DNA from 3 places in the Weizmannia sp. CD-2023 genome. Region 1 is predicted to be linked to each of the others. Evidence: riboswitches for the same ligand, from Rfam matches in the RefSeq annotation. Region 1 holds a riboswitch; each other region holds the start of a gene.
What was found. Region 1 has a riboswitch for S-adenosylmethionine ahead of P9687_RS09640 (assimilatory sulfite reductase (NADPH) flavoprotein subunit). Riboswitches for the same ligand answer to the same signal wherever they lie in the genome.
Positions count from the first base shown of each region.

Region 1 (6,431 bases):
TTGAATTTGTTTCGGACAATGGGCGCCAGCCGCTGGGATATTTTTCGAAAACTTTCTGTCCCAATGGCTCTTCCTCAATTTTTATCCGGCTTGAAATTATCGGTTGTATATTGTGTCAGCGGGGCAGCGATCGGGGAGTGGCTTGGCGCAACTGCGGGGCTTGGATTTTTTAGCAAGCGAATGTCCGGATATTTGCAGTCGGACGCAGTTTTTTCGGCCGTTTTTCTTTTGGCTGCGTTCGGCATGGGATTATTTTTGCTTATTTATGGGATGGAAAAAGGCTTATTGAAAAACAGAACAAAAATTTAGGGGGATTTTCAATGAAAAAACGATGGATAATGGCCGCTGTGCTCGCATGTTTCCTAGGTGCCTGCAGCAATCATTCGCAGCAAGCAACGAAACATGTGCAAAAAGTAACGATCATGCTGGATTGGTATCCAAATGCGGTTCATTCTTTTCTTTATGTAGCCCAGGAAAAAGGCTATTTTAAAGCGCAGGGCCTTGATGTCAGCATCAAAATGCCTTCTGACACAAATGACCCGTTAAAACTTGCGGCTGCGAATCGAATTGATATTGCATTAAGTTATCAACCCCAAGTGTTAATCGCGCGCGATGAGAAGATTCCGGTCCAATCTTTTGGCACCGTCGTCCGCCATACGCTGAACCGTGTGATGGTGCCGGCTTCAAGCGGCATCCGCTCACCGAAAGACCTGGCGGGCAAAACGGTCGGCTACTCTTCCATTCCGCTGGAAGAAGCAGCCGTGCGGACAATGGTCAAAGCAGACGGGGGCGATCCGGACAAGGTGAAAACAGTGGATGTTGGCTATGATTTAATCCCTGCTCTGACAGCCCATAAAACTGATGCGATCGTCGGCGGTTTTGTCAATCATGAACAGCTGCTGCTGGAAAAGGAGGGCGTACCCGTTAGAGCGTTCAATCCGGCAAAATACGGCGTTCCGGATTATGACGAACTCGTTTTCATCGCAAACGAAAATAAGCTGAAACAGCAGCCAGACATTTTTAAAAAATTTCTTGCTGCTGCCGAAAAAGGCCAGCAATATGTCAAAAAACATCCGGAAAAGGCGCTTGCCATTTTGTTAAAACATGAAGATGCCTCCTCACCGCTGGATAAAAATGTGGAAACGAAGAGCCTGCACATTTTACTGCCGAAGATGGACGAGAAAAATAAAACTATTGCCGATCAGGACCCAAAAAAATGGCAAGACGTTTCGGATTGGCTGTACCAGGCAAAAATCACAAAAACACATGTCAATCCCGAAAAGGCTTTTGTCAACTTAGAAAATCAATAAGAAACCAAAATGACCGGAAGTGAAGACAACATTTACTTCCGGTAGCGTTTGAATACGAGGAATCCGGGTGAATGGGGCGGTAAATGTTGGCGTTTGTTAACAACTTCCGGATCTATTCCCGAATTTCAAGCACCGCTCCTTCCTGTAAGAATTCGAAAAAAACCGCAGCTGTATGGTCTGCGGTTTTTTTGCATGGTTTGCCTGTAATTTTTTGATGTGAAGCAGAAGGAAGGCTCACTGCAACTTCGTGAAGAACCCGGCGTAAAACATCAGCCGCCTTTTGCTGAGGCAGGTTAGGAGTAGAAAACGCTGCACCCAGAGCATGCCTGCAAGCCGACAAAATGGGGTCGCTGTCTAGAAAAAGCAGGCGCATGGCCCGGCCTTGAGCAATGAATGGGACTGGTTAATACACCATGCTTTCATCGTGGTAATATTTAAATTCGAGCAAGTTGTTAGAGGGGTCTTGGAGGAAAAATGTCCAATGTTCCTCTTGCTTGCCTCCAAACCGGACCATTTTCTCCTGGAAAAATGGTAAATGGTTTTTCTTTGCAGATTGAAGGGTTTCCTCAAATGCTGCTTTATTCAAAAAAGTAATGCCGAAATGGCGGGGATACATTTTCGGGTTAGAATCTATTTTTTCAGGGCTCAGATGGCAGACAACCTGGTCCCCGAAAAAATTGAAAGTGACCCGGTCATCATACCGGCGCGCCACCTTGCAGCCTAATTTTTCATAGAAATCGGCTGTTTCATCAAGATCTTTGCACGGAATCGCCAAATGAAAAATTTTATCTGTTTCTCTCATGGGAATCTCCTCCAATAAAAAAAGTATCTGATCGCAAACCGAGCCTTAATGTTTCAAGCGCAAGGGCATCCGAAAAAGGGATGTTGGCCAAATTGGCATCCGGACCGAGATGGTGGATAAAAAAAGCCTGGAGCTGCTTGTTGGGCGCTTCGAAAATCAAAGAATCGCGAGGAATCCCGGAGTCCAGGATGGCCGCAAACATCTCCTCCCGTATTTCCCCGTCCCCGTTGCAAATGCCGCTCGTGCCGCTTTCCCTTGCCTCTGTCATCACTTTATATGCGCCTGCTTCTAAATCTTGACTAATCGATTCCAGCCATAACGCGGGCGTATCGGCCATTGATTTGGCAGCATCTTTTGAGCCGACTTCACTTAACACTTTAAACTCCTTTGAAAACTCCGCAATATAGCGGCATTTTTCCGTATTGGACAGCGGCAGGGTGCCATTTGAGATTTCAACATATTCGCATTCAAACCGCCGGCAGTATTGAACGTACCGATCCGTTTTTCCCTGGCTGGCAAACTTTTCAAATAAAGTGCCGCCGAAAAAGAAGGCAATGCCGTTTTGCCTCAAGTGATCTATTTTTTCTTCCAAATGGCGTGAAACGACCGATGTCCCCCAGCCGAATTTGACGAAATCAATATAAGGGGCTGCACTGTTCATGGTATCTTTAAAAAAGTTCAGCGGAATGCCATTGTCAATTAAGATGGTGATTCCGCAATCCCGCGGTTTCTCATTGCGTAAAGGCAGTGTCAAACCATGGTCATTCATCTTCAACCCTCACGATCGTTGGAAATTCTCCTGTTGGATCCATTTTCATCACAAACCCGCAGTCTCTCTCTTTAATGCAAAATTCCAGGTCAGCCGGGTTAAATGCAGGCTGGCCGGGATCAAGAAATTTTTTTGCAACACTGGCATCTACAATCTCCTTGATCACTGATTCCGGCTTTATCGTGCCGGAGCCGGTGAGGATGCTTTCCATGTATAACGCGCATGCCAGGTCATCTTCCCCCGTCGGATGGGAAGCAATCATGTTGATGCGGGCGTTGTCTTTGTCTTTCCATTTGCGCCGGACCCATTTTGCCGTCGTTTTTGCATTCGAAAAGCCGGTAACATAGACTTCCTTTGCGTGAAGGGCGTGAAAAACTGCTTTTACCCCGTTTGTCGATGTTTGTACCAACGTTTTGCCGGCTAACGGCTGTTTGGCGATGGCGGCCGGTGAATGACCAAAATCAAATCCTGGGATCGGAAGGCCGTGCCTTTCGCCCGTGAGCAAAACATGCGGGTATTTGTTTTTGATACGAAAAGCCGTTTCTATTGAGTCAGCCAGCCATATTTCTTTTACGCCGCCCAAAAAGGCATGGTGGGCAACCGTAAACGCGCGGATTACATCGATCACAATATTGGCATCTCCATCTTCCGGCGTCATCTCATTCCCCTGGTAAATGCGGATATTCATCCATTCCCCCCTCATTCTGTGCAAAAGATACATAAAGTATATTGGGGGGACGCTTGATGCGGAACTTGCCACCCTTTTCCTTTTTTAAATGTCCCATCTGTTCAAAAAAGAATTGACTGTACCTGTATTTGATTGTATAATGTTTTCAATGATTTCTAAATAATGATTTGTGCTTCTTATCCAGAGAGGTGGAGGGAAAGGCCCTTTGAAGCCTCGGCAACAGGTTGAAAAACACTGTGCCAATTCCTGCAGACAATCGTCTGAAAGATAAGAGAAGTTGACCATTGTGCGCCGGCTCTTCTTATCTTTGTAAGGAGAGCTTTTTTCGAAGGCGCTTCTCATGGAAAGAAGCGGATTAAAATCCAAGTAAACTTCTATGTCTATTTGGATTAGGATGTCATACATAAATAAACAAATGAAAAGTGCATGCAAACATTGCGAGGTGGAAGATTTGCCGTTAAGTGTACAAAACAGCCCGTTTAGTAAAGAACAGGCGGAAAAGTTAAATGAACTGCTGCAACTATTAACGGATCAGCAAAAATTATGGCTAAGCGGATATTTAACCTATCCGTTTGCCGAACAAGGAACGAATCCCCCGGGAAGTACAGCTGTTGCTGAAAAACCGGTACAGACGGCAACCAAAACGGTTACGCTGCTGTTTGGTTCCGAGACAGGCAATGCCCAGGCGCTTGCCGAAGCATTCGCAGCCAGATTAAAAGAAATGCAGTTTGCCGTATCTTTTTCGGCACTCGATGCGGCCAAGCCGAAAGATTTAAAAAATGCAGGGTATCTGCTCATCATTACAAGCACACAAGGGGAAGGGGACCCGCCCGACAACGCATTGTCTTTCTATGAGCTGATCCACAGCAGAAAAGCCCCAAAACTGGACGGGGTCCCTTTTTCCGTTTTGGCGCTTGGGGACCAGACATATGAGTTTTTTTGCAAGGTCGGAAAAGAGATCGACAAGAGGCTGGAAGAGTTGGGCGGGGAAAGGCTCTATCCGCGGGTGGATTGTGATGTGGATTATGAAGAGGACGCCCGCGAATGGTTTGAAGGGGTTGCAGGCGTGCTCCGGGCATCTGCCTTGCCGGCTTCAACCGCTGCGGATGCCACCCGGCCTGCAAACACCGATTATTCCAAATCCAACCCGTTCCAGGCGGAAGTGTTGGAAAATATCAACTTGAACTGGGAAGGGTCCAATAAAAAAACGCACCATATCGAACTATCCCTTGAAGGGTCCGGTTTTACATTTGAACCGGGGGACAGCATCGGGATTTACCCGGAAAATGATCCGAAACTCGTGGAACGGCTGATCGAAAAGCTCGGCTGGGATCCGGAAGAACCAGTTCCGGTCAATAAAAAAGGGGAAGTGCTGCCGGCCAGGGAAGCATTACTCAGACATTATGAAATTACGAGATTAACAAAACCGCTGCTTCAGCAGGCAGCCGTGCTTTTCGGAAACAAAGCGCTTACGGCTTTGCTTGAAAATGAAGCGGAGGCAAAGGCGTACCTTGAAGGGCGGGGCCTGCTCGATCTTGTCGAGGAATATCCGCCGGAAAAAGTGGAAGTGCAAGCTTTCGTACAAATGCTCCGGAAAATGCCGCCGCGGCTTTATTCGATCGCAAGCAGCTGGAAAGCGAACCCCGATGAAGTCCATCTTGTCATTGCACTGGACTGCTATACAGCAAACGGAAGGGTGCGCGAAGGGGTTTGCTCCGGGCAAATCGCAGGCAGGATAAAACCGGGAGACAAGCTGCCGGTTTATGTCCACCGCAATCCGAATTTCAAACTTCCGGCTGACCCGGATGTGCCGGTGATCATGATCGGGCCGGGAACAGGCGTGGCGCCGTTCCGTTCTTTCCTGGAAGAAAGGGAAGCGGAAGGGATCACCGGACGAACATGGCTGTTTTACGGGGACCAGCATTTTGCGACGGATTTTCTGTATCAGCTTGACTGGCAAAACTGGCTGAAAAATGGCGTGCTCGAACGGATGGATGTGGCTTTTTCGCGCGACCAGGCAGAAAAAATATACGTCCAGCACCGGATGCTTGAAAAAAGCAAAGATTTTTATGCATGGCTTGAAAAAGGCGCCTGTGTGTATGTGTGCGGCGATGAAAAGCAGATGGCCCGCGACGTCCAGGAAACGCTGCTTGAAATTCTTGAAACAGAAGGCAATATGGCGAGGGAAGAGGCAGAGGATTATTTACAGGAAATGCGACGGGCAAAACGATACCAGCGTGATGTGTATTAACAGAGAGGGGCAGGAAGATGGCTGATAAAAAACTTGATCCGCTTGAAACGATAAAAGAAAAAAGCCGGTTTTTAAGAGGGACGATTGCGGAAGGGCTCAAAGATCCACTGACCGGCGCGATATCCGAAGACGATAATAAACTGTTGAAATTTCATGGCAGCTACCAGCAGGACGACCGCGATATCCGCAACGATCGGCGCAAAAAGAAACTGGAGCCGGCTTACCAGTTTATGGTGCGTGTCCGCATTCCGGGCGGTGTTGCGACCCCGGAACAGTGGCTTGTGATGGATGAACTGGCGCAAAAATACGGGAACGGAACGCTGCGTATGACAACCCGGCAGACATTCCAGATGCATGGCATTTTAAAATGGAATTTAAAGCAGGCCATCCGGGAAATGAACGATGCGCTCATGACGACGCTTGCCGCGTGCGGGGATGTGAACCGGAACGTCATGTGCAACCCGAACCCGTACCAGTCGGATGTGCATGCCGAGGTGTATGAATGGGCGAAAAAAACGAGCGACCACTTGTTGCCGCGGACTTCCGCGTATCATGAAATCTGGCTGGAAGATGAAAAAATCATTGATACAAAAGAGCAGGAAGAGGCAGAG
Region 1 covers NZ_JARTJQ010000069.1:6,959-13,389, reverse strand. The annotation lists gene P9687_RS09665 (ABC transporter permease) at 1-309, shown strand, start outside; gene P9687_RS09660 (ABC transporter substrate-binding protein) at 321-1,310, shown strand; gene P9687_RS09655 (VOC family protein) at 1,714-2,112, opposite strand; gene P9687_RS09650 (phosphosulfolactate synthase) at 2,096-2,881, opposite strand; gene P9687_RS09645 (2-phosphosulfolactate phosphatase) at 2,874-3,569, opposite strand; SAM riboswitch class I at 3,743-3,843, shown strand; gene P9687_RS09640 (assimilatory sulfite reductase (NADPH) flavoprotein subunit) at 3,964-5,820, shown strand; gene cysI (assimilatory sulfite reductase (NADPH) hemoprotein subunit) at 5,838-6,431, shown strand, end outside.

Region 2 (6,431 bases), on a different contig from region 1:
GGTGCGCGCCGAGTTTGTGATCATCGGCACCACGCTGGTGACATTGTTTTTGATTGTGTTAATGATCACAATGATTCAAAACCTTTTCAGCGAAGATTTCAGCGACTTTAACGAGGTGACCTCTTTAATCGTATCGCTTTTGTTCAAACACCATTGGGCAGGCGTCATGAAAGGGATGCTGGCGCTCAGCTCGCGGCAGGCGCTCATTCTCGTCATGGTGTTGACGGTTCTTTGGATCATTTGGAAAGGCAAAGATCGCACGCACGAATTTTTGATTATGCTGCTTGTCACAATCGGCGGGGAACTGTATCAAAATGTGCTGCATGAAGTGTTCCACCGGATGTCGGAAACGGAAATTCCGACGTTTTCCCACTTTGTCTTCTCATTTCCGAGCGACCAGGCGATGATGATTCTGATCATTTACGGCTATTTTACATATCTCGTTGTCCGGCACGCTGAGATGTTTTGGGTCCATACGTTTATGGATGTACTTCTTTTAGCTGTTCTGTTGTTCGCAGCTGTCAGCCATATTTATTTCGGCCTTGAAATCCCGAGTAACATTGCGGGCGGTTATGTATTCGGCGGCGTCTGGCTTGGCTTAAATATTTTATTGCTGGAAATTTTCCGTATGATATGATGGATAAGAAAGCAAATGTTGGAGGGGAAACATGTTCTCAGACTTTGTCACACAAATTTTAACAGCACTCGCTGATCTGGGTTACTTCGGTGTTGCGATCGGGCTTGCGATTGAGATTATCCCGAGCGAGATTGTCCTTGCCTATGCCGGCTATTTAATTTCCCGGGGAGAGATCAATTATTTCGGCGCCATTGCAGCGGGCACACTTGGCATTTTGATTGCCCAACTGATTTTATACTGGATCGGTGCATACGGTGGGCGCCCGTTCTTGCTAAAGTACGGTAAATATTTGCTGATTCACGAAAGGCATCTCGATGTCGCGGAAGAATGGTTCAACAAGTACGGCGCCGGTGTTATTTTTACGGGCCGATTCATCCCGGTCATCCGCCAGGCCATTTCGATCCCGGCCGGCATTGCCAAAATGTCGTATTTCAAGTTCATTTTTTTCACGCTGCTTGCGACCATTCCGTGGGCAGTGCTGTTTATCTTTCTCGGTGAACGTCTCGCATCAAACTGGGCACAAATTGATGACGTTGCGGCTCCTTATGTCAAGCCGGTTACCATTATCGCGATCATCATCATTGTGCTTTATATCGCTTACTCCATGTACCGCAAGAAAAAAAGAGCCTGACCCTCTATTTAGGGGGCCGGGCTTTTTCCATAGATGAGGGAAGAGTGGAAACGGTGGGGTTCGGATCCCAAGAACGGCTAACTCCCACCAAATCAAAGATATAGGTTAGCTGCTATAATTGTTCAAAATCCTTAACCAAAAAAACCGCCTGCACAAAGCAGACGGCGAAAAAGGGGGTTAACATGGATGAAAAAGCAAGCCTAGTTTGCATCTTGCCTGATTACAAGAAAAAGGATAACGCAGGAAGCTTAAAACAATCTTAACAGGCCGAAATTTTGAAAAAGAGGCATGTTTATCTGCTATGGCCGAAAAAAACCGCCTGCACAAAGCAGACGGCCAAAAAAGGGGGTTAACATGGATGAAAAAGCAAGCCGGATTTTCATCTTGCCTGATTACAAGAAAAAGGATAACGCCGAAAGCTTAAAACAATCTTAACAGGCCGAGATTCAGAAAAAGAGGCAGGCTTGCCCACTACCCCCAGAAAAAATCGCCTGCTCAAGGGCGGCGGCCGAAAAAGGGGACATATGAAAAAGTAGGTTGTAATCTCTCTTGCAAAGAAAAGCATACCTGCCGAAACTTAAAAAATGCTTAAAACCCCACATCTCCCGGCTATAAAAAAACGCCTGCACAAAGCAGACGAACCAACAAAAGCTCTTACCTGATGACAAACATCAATATACCGCTGGAAAATAAAAAACGCCTTAACTTTGCATGAAAGTTATGTGAAATTCCCCACAAATTATGATCTCGACAAAAATAACAAAATTTCATCAAAATTTTCGTGACAAATTGCCGCTTTTAGATAATAATAATGAAGACAGACTACTAAAACGAGGGATTCTATGGAGTCAAGAGTAGCGAAAAAAAAGAAAAAACGGTCAAGAGTCCGCTGGCGCAGAGTGTTCCTTATGCTCTTTTTACTGCTCATCGTCGCCGGCGCGGGTTACACAGCCTATCAATACTACGCTGGCGTTCATCAGACAGACCCGAATGATGTCTTAAATATGGACAATCTGGAATTTAACGGTAAAAAGGATGCAAATGGCCGCACCAATATTCTCCTTCTCGGAATTGATCGGCGCGGGCAAGAAGATTCAAGAACCGATACCATCATGATTGCCCAATATGACCCGAAGAATAACCAGGTGAAGCTCATTTCGATTATGCGTGACATTTATGCCGAAATTCCGGGGTATAGAAACTATAAAATTAACACAGCCTACTATCTTGGCAATCTGAAGAATCAAAAAAAGGGTGTTGAATTGCTGCGTCAAACACTCAAAACCAATTTTGACATTGATGTGCAATATTATGCACTTGTCGATTTCCAAGGTTTTGTTAAAATTGTCGATACCCTGGCGCCTCAAGGCATTGAAATGAACGTGGAACATAAAATGTCGGAAAACATCGGCTTGACGCTTTATCCTGGAAAACAGCTGATGCATGGGAAACAATTGCTCGCCTACGCACGATTCAGACATGACGCGCAAGGCGACTTTGGCCGGGTTGCCCGCCAGCAAAAAGTGCTTAAAGCGCTCCAATCTGAAGTTTTCAGCGTGAATGGTATCGCCAAAGCGCCGAAACTGCTTGGAACCATTCAGCCGTATATTGCCACCAATATGAGCAAAATGAACATTCTTGCGCTCGCCAAAGACGCCGTCGGAGGCAACCTCAAGGTAAAAACAATGACCGTACCGGTTGCCGGCACCTATACCAATGTCAGCTATCCGGGCGTCGGCGCCGCACTCGAAGTGGACAAAGAAAAAAATATAGAAGCCATCAAACAGTTTTTGGATGAATAACAGGGGCCGGTTCCGGCTCTTTTTTTGTTGCAGACAGAAAGCCGTACCGGGAGCAAATTGTCCTTTTGGAGGGTTCAAAAAGACAAAAGAAAGCCGGACTAGGAGCAAATTGTCTTTTTGAAGGGTTCAAAAAGACAAAAGAGAGCCGTACCGGGAGCAAATTGTCCTTTTGGAGAGCTCTAAAAGACAAAAGAAAGCCGGACCAGGAGCAAATTGTCCTTTTGGAGAGCTCAAAAAGACAAAAGAGAGCTGGACCAGGAGCAAATTGTCCTTTTGGAGAGCTCAAAAAGACAAAAGAGAGTCGGATCAGGGGCGAATTGTCCTTTTGGAGGGCTCAAAAAGACAAAAGAAAGCCGGACCAAGAGCAAATTGTCTTTTTGAAGGGTTCAAAAAGAAAAAAGAGAGCCGTACCGGGAGCAAATTGTCTTTTTGGAGAGCTCAAAAAGACAAAAGAAAGCCGGACCAAGAGCAAATTGTCCTTTTGGAGGGCTCAAAAAGACAAAAGAGAGTCGGATCAGGGGCGAATTGTCCTTTTGGAGGGCTCAAAAAGACAAAAGAGAGTCGGATCAGGGGCGAATTGTCCTTTTGGAGAGCTCAAAAAGACAAAAGAGAGCCGGACCAAGAGCAAATTGTCTTTTTGAAGGGCCCAAAAAGACAAAAGAAAGCCGGACCAAGAGCAAATTGTCTTTTTGGAGAGTTCAAAAAGACAAAAGAGAGCTGGACCAAGAGCAAATTGTCCTTTTGGAGGGTTCAAAAAGACAAAAGAAAGCCGTACCGGGAGCAAATTGTCCTTTTGGAGGGCTCAAAAAGGCAAAAGAAAGCCAATTAGACAAAAGGGACGAAACCGCATCCAATATGAATTTCAATTTCCCCCTTGTCATGTCACCCGGCAAAGTGTAAAGTATAAATAAGTCAAAATTTTAAGTACGTTCAATCGAATAGCCTTATCAAGAGAGGCGGAGGGACTTGGCCCGATGAAACCTCAGCAACCAGCCCATACGGCACGGTGCTAAATCCAACAGGTATACCTGAAAAGATAAGGAGAATGTTGTCATCTTGCCTCCTTTTCTGGGAGGCTTTTTTCATATCATTCAAAGGGAGTGTAAAAATTTGAACCTTCTCGAAACGTTAAAAAACCGCATCCTTGTTGCAGACGGGGCAATGGGGACACTGCTATATGCATACGGCGCCGACACATGTTATGAGTCATTCAACCTGACCCATCCGGAAGACATCCACGCGATCCACCGCGCCTATATCGAAGCAGGCGCATCGGTCATCCAGACAAACACGTACAGCGCCAACTATATCAAGCTGGCACAGTATGGCCTGGAAGAAAAAGTAAAAGACATCAACAAAGCGGCCGTCCGGATTGCAAAAGAAGCGGCAAACCGTGACACATTTATACTCGGCACAGTCGGCGGTATCCGCGGCCAGCGCAAAACCGAAGCAACACTTGCCGAAATCAAGCGTACGTTCCGCGAGCAGATTTTTCACCTCCTGGACGAAGGAGTTGATGCCCTGCTTTTGGAAACGTATTTTGACGCGGAAGAACTGTATACGGTCGTTGACATTGCGAAAAAAGAAGCGGATGTCCCGGTCATCGCCCAGTTCTCGCTTATCGAACCGGGCGTGCTCCAAAACGGAACCCCGGTCCGCGACGCGTTCAAGGAACTTGAAAACCGCGGCGCCGATGTGACCGGCCTGAACTGCCGGCTCGGCCCGCACCACATGATCCAGGCGTTCGAAGAAATCCCGATACCGAAGCGTGCCTTTTTGTCCGCATACCCGAATGCGAGTCTTTTAGATTACGAGGAAGGCCGGTTCACGTTCACAAATAACGCCGATTATTTTAAAACATGTGCCGAAAAACTTGTCGAACAGGGTGTGCGCCTGATCGGCGGCTGCTGCGGCACAACGCCGGCCCACATCAAAGCAATCGCAGAAGGGGTGCAGGGGCTTTTGCCTGTCACAGAAAAAACGGTCCGCCCGCCGAAAATTGAAATCGCAGCCGCCCCGGCGCAGCACGAACCACCGTTGCATGAAATCGTAAAAAAGCGCCGCTCTGTCATTGTCGAATTGGATACGCCGAAAACTCTGAACACGACTCGCTTTTTTGAAGGGGCAAAAGCGCTGCACGACGCCGGCATCGATGCCTTGACAATGGCCGACAACTCGCTTGCAAGCCCGCGCATCAGCAACACAGCGATTGCTTCAATTTTAAAAGAGAAACATGGCATCCGGCCGCTTGTTCATATTACATGCCGTGATCGTAATTTGATCGGGCTGCAGTCGCACTTAATGGGCCTTGCTGCGCTCGGGATTGACCAGGTGCTTGCCATCACGGGGGATCCGACAAAAATCGGCGACTTCCCGGGAGCGACGAGCGTATACGATTTGTCATCCATGGAACTGATCGCAATGATCAAGCAATTCAATGATGGCATCTCCCATTCCGGCAAATCGCTTCACAGGAAAACGAATTTTTCCGTCGCGGCTGCATTTAACCCGAACGTCCGCAATCTTGATAAAACGGTCGGGAGGTTGGAGCGCAAAATCCGCCACGGTGCCGATTATTTTATCACCCAGCCTGTGTTCAGCACGGAAAAAATCGAGCAAATCCATGAAGCAACGAAGCATTTGGACGCACCGATCTATCTTGGCATTATGCCGCTTACCAGCTACCGGAACGCGGTCTTTCTGCACAATGAAGTGCCGGGCATCAAACTGACGGATGAAATTTTGGCGGCGATGGAAAAAACAAATGGCGACCCTGCGAAAGCGCGTGAAGAAAGCCTTGCGATCAGCCGTACCCTGATCGACGCGGCCCTCGGCTATTTCAACGGCATTTACTTAATTACGCCGCTCGAACGCTACGAACTGACGGTGGAATGCACGCGCTATATCCACGAAAAAACAGCAGTGCAAGGCGCAGGCATTGTCTGAGACTGCAACGAAAAGAGTACAGGCGGATTCATTAAAGTGAAACTTTGATAGCACTGTCCAATTGCAAGATTAAGAAAAGAGCTCAAGAAGGCAAAACGAAACCTTGGCCGGCTTCAGCCCCGGCGAGATGCATGCACTTTAAACTCAATCAAAAGTGGCACCGGCGCCGCCAGCATCGGAACGCGGCCCAGCCAGGTACCAAATGTTACCGTACGTCGCAATCTCAATATCAAACGTACAACCAAAGGGGGAATTTTTCATGGGGCAAACGTTATTTGAACAGCAGCTTGCAAACCGCATTCTCATCCTTGACGGGGCGATGGGGACGATGATCCAGCAGCAACACCTTACCGCGGCAGATTTTGGCGGCGAAGCATACGAAGGCTGCAATGAACACTTGAATCTCACAGCGCCC
Region 2 covers NZ_JARTJQ010000052.1:20,310-26,740, reverse strand. The annotation lists gene P9687_RS07465 (VTT domain-containing protein) at 1-637, shown strand, start outside; gene P9687_RS07460 (DedA family protein) at 669-1,268, shown strand; gene P9687_RS07455 (LCP family protein) at 2,111-3,070, shown strand; gene P9687_RS07450 (hypothetical protein) at 3,240-3,899, shown strand; SAM riboswitch class I at 4,012-4,113, shown strand; gene P9687_RS07445 (bifunctional homocysteine S-methyltransferase/methylenetetrahydrofolate reductase) at 4,181-6,016, shown strand; gene metH (methionine synthase) at 6,276-6,431, shown strand, end outside.
Region 2: another riboswitch for S-adenosylmethionine. It lies ahead of P9687_RS07445 (bifunctional homocysteine S-methyltransferase/methylenetetrahydrofolate reductase); the one in region 1 lies ahead of P9687_RS09640 (assimilatory sulfite reductase (NADPH) flavoprotein subunit).

Region 3 (6,431 bases), on a different contig from region 1:
CTAAATCCGTTTATCATGTTTTTATTAGACATACAGGTTTCAGGCGGAAAAAGGGATTTGAAACGGTCCCCGCCCGGCAATATTGAACGGTCCCTCCACCGCCAATTAATGGAGTATTTCTCTGCAAGACGGGAAAACTTGCTCGTTACTTATGATAAAGCGAACAACACTGAGAATGGAATCCGCGAAATTGAAGGATCCGAAATTGTCCGCATCCAATCCGCGGTTCAGGCAGGCCAAGTGATTTTGAAACGGGAATCCCGCCGATTTAGGGCGGATTCCCCCGCAGCCGTTTGTCCATTATTTCACGGTTGTGCCCGCTTTCGTGTATGAAAAAGCCTGCTCAAAATCGGCAATCAGATCATCCGGATTTTCGAGGCCAACCGATAAGCGCAACAAGCTGTCGGAGATGCCGCGTTTTCTTCGGTCCTCAGGCGGCATTGCGGCGTGGGACATTTTTGCCGGATAGGACAGAATCGATTCCACAGCGCCGAGGCTGACGGCAAAGACCGGGATTTTTACATGGCTGACGAATGCCCGGAGCGCTTCCTCATCTTCCAGTTCAAACGACAATACCGCGCCCGGCCCTTGTGCCTCCAGCTTTTGCAACGCATGCTGCGGATGGTGCCCGAGCCCCGGATAATACACGTTTCGTACAAGCGGATGCGCATCAAGAAAATGTGCAATTTTCACCGCTGACTGCTGTGATTGGAGCAGCCGCACATGCAACGTTTTCAACCCGCGCAAAACGAGCCATGCATCCTGGACGCCGAGCACCGCCCCGAATGAATTTTGCAAAAAGCCGAGGCGCGCTGCCAATGCTTCATCTTTTACAACTGCAAGCCCGGCGACGACATCGCTGTGCCCCGCTAAAAATTTCGTCGCGCTGTGCAGCACGATATCCGCCCCGAGTTCAAGCGGACGCTGCAGGGCAGGCGTTAAAAAGGTGTTGTCGACAAAGGTGAGCGCCCCGGTTGCCTTTGCCAGTTCACTCACCGCCCGGATATCCGTCACTTTTAAAAGCGGGTTTGAAGGGGTTTCTACATAAAAAGCTTTCGTGTTCGGGCGGACGGCCTGCCGCACTTCTTCAAGGTTGGTCATATCCACAAATGTATGTTCAATACCAAGCCGTGTCAGGACTTCCGTCACCATCCGGAACGTGCCGCCGTACACATCCTCGGTGATCACAACATGGTCGCCCGCCGACAAAAGCAGAAACGCCGTTGAAATCGCCGCCATCCCGGAAGCAAACGCGAAACCTTTGGCGCCGCCTTCGAGTTCGGCTATGACATCCTCGAGCGCTTCCCTCGTCGGATTGAGCGAGCGGCTGTAATCGTATTTGCCGAACTGGTCAATGTCCGCCTGGTGGTATGTCGAAGCATGCTGGATCGGCACACTCACCGCACCGGTCGCCGGGTCAATTTTGTGGCTGTTATGTAAAAGCCTCGTTTGAAAAGAATAATCTTCATTTGTCATCGTGTTTGCACCCCTTCGTGAATGTTGGCAAAAGCTTTTTCAATATCTGCAATCAAATCGCGGTCATCTTCAATTCCGACTGAAAAGCGCAAAAGGCAGTTGTCCACGCCTGAGGCAATCCGTTTTTCTTCCGGAATGTCGGCATGCGTCTGTGTAGCCGGGTAAGTGATAAAACTTTCCGTCCCGCCGAGGCTTTCGGCAAATGTAATCAAAGACAGGCCGCGTAAAAACGGGTCAACCCATGATTCTTCTTTTACACGGAAAGAAAGCATCCCGCCGCGTCCAGGATACAGCACATCTTTTACGTCCGGATGCGCGCTTAAAAAGGCCGCCACAGCTTTTGCATTCTTTTCGTGTTTTTCCATCCGGAGCGCCAGCGTTTTCATGCCGCGCATCAGAAGCCACGAATCAAACGGGCTGAGTGTGGCGCCGGCGCCGTTATGGTACAAGAAAAGCTTGTCGCAAAGTTCAGCGCCCTTTGCCACGATCAGCCCAGCCAGCACGTCGTTATGCCCGCCAAGATATTTCGTTGCGCTGTGGACCACAATATCAGCGCCTTCTTTGATCGGCCGCTGCAAAAGCGGAGTATAAAAAGTATTGTCCACGATCAGCAGGATTCCGTGCCTTTTCGCAATTTCAGCCACAGCGCCGATATCCGTCTGCTGCATGAGGGGGTTTGTCGGTGTTTCGAGAAAAATGGCTTTCGTTTTCGGGGTGATTTCTTTTTCAATATTTTCCGGGTTGCACGTATTCACGTAATTACAACAAAGCCCCCATTTTTTATACCCCTGCTCCAGCAGGCGGTAGGTGCCGCCGTATAAATCATCACTCACAATCCACTCATCGCCGGCCTGGAACAAAGATAAAACAGTGAAAATCGCAGCCATGCCGGAACTGCACGCAAACCCGCGGTCCCCGCCCTCCAGATCCGCAATCGCTTCTTCCAGCAACTGGCGTGTCGGGTTGCCGGTACGGGAATAATCGAAACCGGTCGACTGCCCAATGCCTTCGTGGTGGTAAGCGGTAGAAAAATAAACAGGCGGGTTCACCGCACCTGTCACGCGGTCACTGCGGTTTCCGATCTGTGCAAGTTTTGTTTCTGTACGATACATGATGGACACTCCCTCACTTAAAATCAAAAAGCCTTCTCCAATAAGAAGAAGGCCATTCTTTTCGTGCATGAACCATCTTCTTATCTTTCAAGTTATGGATCCCATAACTTGCAGGACTTAGCACCTTTTCAACGCGTAAAAGCATTGAAGGTTGCTGAGGCTTCATCGGGCCATTCCCTCAACCTCTCTTGATAAGAAAACACCAATATGAAATTTGCCATAAACGCCACAAAAGGCATACACAACGGACATAAAAAATGCTTACGTTCAATTTATCCCTTTTTTTCGGATTCGTCAAGCTTTTTTAAAAAATTTTCAATTTAAATTTTGTTTTTCTTATGGACAATCAATATGGTGAGAAAATAAAACAGCAAAGATGAAAGGAGAAGCGTAATGACCCCGTCTGTAGTATTCGTGACCCTTTTATTTTAATAGGCCACTGAACCATTGTCACCGAAATCTTTGTGTGGTATCCCCGAAAAGAAGCAGACAGCTGCTGTGTAAATATTGGCGGTAAACACCAAAAAAAGCGGTATTCTTTATGAATCCGCTCTGTCCAATATCTTGTTATTTTGCCTATATAGTCTGGATCAAATCCTGAATATGGAGCATGGCAACTGGTTTCTGGCCGGCAACAACCGGCAGCACCTTGAAAGCGCGGTCTTCCATTATTCGCAATGCTTCCGCTGCCAGCTGGTGCTCACTGACGCAAACCGGATATTTTGTATACAGGTCTGCCACTTTTTTATCCAGTACTTCATGGCCGTTTAAAAGCTCGCGCCGGATATCGCCATCCGTTAAAATGCCGGCAAGCCGGCCCTGCTTATCAATGACCGAGACAGCCCCCGTCCCCGCTTCCGTCATCATAAATAATGCTTCCTTTATGCCGGTATCCATTCTGGCAACCGGGTTCATGCTTTTGCGTTTAGCCACATGGCCAACTGTTAGAAGCAAACGCCTGCCAAGCGAGCCGCCGGGATGGAAGAGCGCAAAGTTTTCAGGTTTAAAATCCCTTGCCTTTAAAAGGGCAACCGCAATCGCATCCCCGAGCGCAAGCGTGACGGTTGTCGTAGAAGTCGGCGCAAGGCCGAGCGGGCACGCTTCCTCAACTTCCCCGATATCCATCACCAGATTCGAACACCGTGCCAGTGCTGACTTGCGTGAACCAGAAATGGCAATCATTTTTGCGCCGATCCTTTTGATGGAAGGGATCATATTTAATATTTCCGGCGTTTCCCCGCTGTTGGAAATGGCAATTAGGATGTCTTTTTTTGTTATTTTTCCAAGATCGCCGTGCAGTGCTTCTCCCGGGTGAAGGAAAAATGCCGGGGTACCGGTGCTTGCAAATGTGGAAGCAAGTTTCCGCCCGATGGTGCCCGATTTCCCCATTCCCGTAAAAATGACTCTCCCTTCGCACGCCAATATCATTTCAATACCTTCATTTATCCGGAAATTTATCCGGTCTTTCAGCTTTAAAATCTCATTGGCCTCTTTTTCCAGCACTTCACGGACGCTTTCGACATAATTGATGCTTCGTCTGAAATCTTTTAACATCATTTTCACCTCCATTAATGGATGTTTGCCGCTGTTTGTTCTTTTATCATGCGATCAATTTCTATCATTGGCTTTAACATTTCTTCAAGATCATCCAGTTTTACCATATTCGGGCCATCCGACCAGGCTTGTCCCGGATCGGGATGGGCTTCCAGAAACAACGCATCGATCCCGCAAGCCGCCGCTGCCCTTGCGAGATACGGGACAAGCGCTCGCTTTCCGCCTGTTGAAGTGCCGTTTCCGCCCGGGATTTGGACACTGTGGGTGGCGTCAAACGCGACCGGATACCCTAATCTGCGCATTTCCGGAAGTGCGCGCATATCCACCACCAGGTTATTGTAGCCGAATGTCGAACCGCGTTCCGTAAGGAGAATTTTTTCAGTGCCGGATTCCTCCAGTTTTTGAATGACGTTTTTCATATCCCAAGGCGCCAAAAACTGCCCTTTTTTGACATTCACGATTTTGCCCGTCGCGGCAGCGGCGAGCAGCAAATCAGTCTGGCGGCAAAGGAATGCGGGGATTTGCAGCATGTCGAGCACTTCCCCGGCTGCTTTTGCCTGGTGCGGCTCATGAATATCGGACGTGACCGGCATGCCAAATGCATTTTTAATACGATCAAGTATTTCGAGCCCTTTTTCCAGTCCCGGGCCCCTTTTGGAAAAAATGGATGATCGGTTGGCTTTGTCGAAAGAAGCTTTAAAAACGAAAGGAATGCCGAGTTTTCCGGCAATGGTTTGAAGGGTTGCGGCTGTTTCCATGGCCATTGTTTCACTTTCAATCACGCACGGGCCGGCAATCAATACGAACGGCAGAGATGGGCCGAAAGCTATCCGGCTGTTCAGTTGGACTGTTTTCATTTGCTCACTCCTCATTTTTAAGTTTTCACGTGTCTTTACTCCTTCTGCTGCAGGTTACAAATATTATCCTTTAGGAAACCGCACAGGGCAAGGAATATGTAAAGAGTATTCACAAACTTTTTTCATTTTTATGTAGGGTTATCTCCAGGAAATATCAAGCACAAAACCGGACAAGTTTTGTGCTTGATAACGCGGATGGCGGGTAAAATCTCCTTCGGGGAAATGGCTGGGAAAATATTCCTCTTATAAATGGTAGCTGCATGGGGCTCAATTATTTTATAAATGCCATTAACTCATCAGCCGTTTTGCTTTTGATGATTTTTTGCACAACAGACCTGTTTTCGATAATTGAAATGAGCTTTTTATACATATCATCTAAATCCGCTTGCGTGCCTTCTTTAATATTTAACAAGCAAACAAATTGAACCATTTGCTGATCATGCCAATGAATAGGGCTTTTTAGTGTGCATACTGTCCAAAACGTTTCCTTCGTTACGGGCACCATTGGATGGGGAATGGCTACGAGATTCCCAAAACAGGTTGGCGTAATCGACTCCCTTTCTAAAACAAGGTTTACATAATCCCTTGGTACAAGCTTTTGCTTATATAGTTCATCACATAAAAATCGAATCACACTTTCCTTATCCTGCAATTCCAGTTGGAGGAAAATTCTTGAAGGATGCAAATATTTCTCTGCCACATTTTGCGTCCTAGATAAAAAACAATTTATAGCTTGAATGTCCTTGTCTTCCAAAAAAGTATTCACAACTTGGACCGGGACGTCAAAATCCTCCTTTATAGGGACAGTGCTAATGATCAGATCAATGAAAGATAAATCATAGGATGATAAATTGTAATAATTAATGGTATCGGCAATTTCAATTTCTTGGCCATACAAATTTTGCAATCGGTAGGAGAGCAATTTTGCGCTCCCTACGCCCGATGCGCAAACGATGAGTACTTTTTTTATTTTTTTCTTGTTTAATTTCATCCGTTCTAGCGCAACACCAATATGCAGCGCAATATAGGCAATTTCATCTTCAACCACTTCCATTTGCAAATACTTTTCTATACATTTGCTGGCAATAATGGCGCCTTCAAACGCGGCCGGGTATTTTTTCTTTATATCGTTTAATAACGGATTCCGGATATTCATTTTATACCGCAATCGGTTCATTGCAGGACGGATATGCAACGTTAACGCCTGGATAAACTCGCGGTCTTGGCGAAAGTCCCAATTCAATTCAGACTTTAAACGATCTAACATACAATTTATAATCGTTCCGGCTTCATCAAATTTACTAAACTCGGCCAGTTCCTTCTTGTGTAAAAGTTTGGTTCCCAATAAATGAACAATAACATAATCGATTTCTGTCCCAGGAAAAGTTAACGAAGTAAGATCTTCCACTTCTTTTATAATTTCATTCGCTAC
Region 3 covers NZ_JARTJQ010000107.1:21,162-27,592, reverse strand. The annotation lists gene metC (cystathionine beta-lyase) at 301-1,476, opposite strand; gene P9687_RS15580 (methionine biosynthesis PLP-dependent protein) at 1,473-2,588, opposite strand; SAM riboswitch class I at 2,666-2,786, opposite strand; gene P9687_RS15575 (KpsF/GutQ family sugar-phosphate isomerase) at 3,165-4,142, opposite strand; gene kdsA (3-deoxy-8-phosphooctulonate synthase) at 4,157-4,999, opposite strand; gene P9687_RS15565 (BglG family transcription antiterminator) at 5,271-6,431, opposite strand, start outside.
Region 3: another riboswitch for S-adenosylmethionine. It lies ahead of P9687_RS15580 (methionine biosynthesis PLP-dependent protein); the one in region 1 lies ahead of P9687_RS09640 (assimilatory sulfite reductase (NADPH) flavoprotein subunit).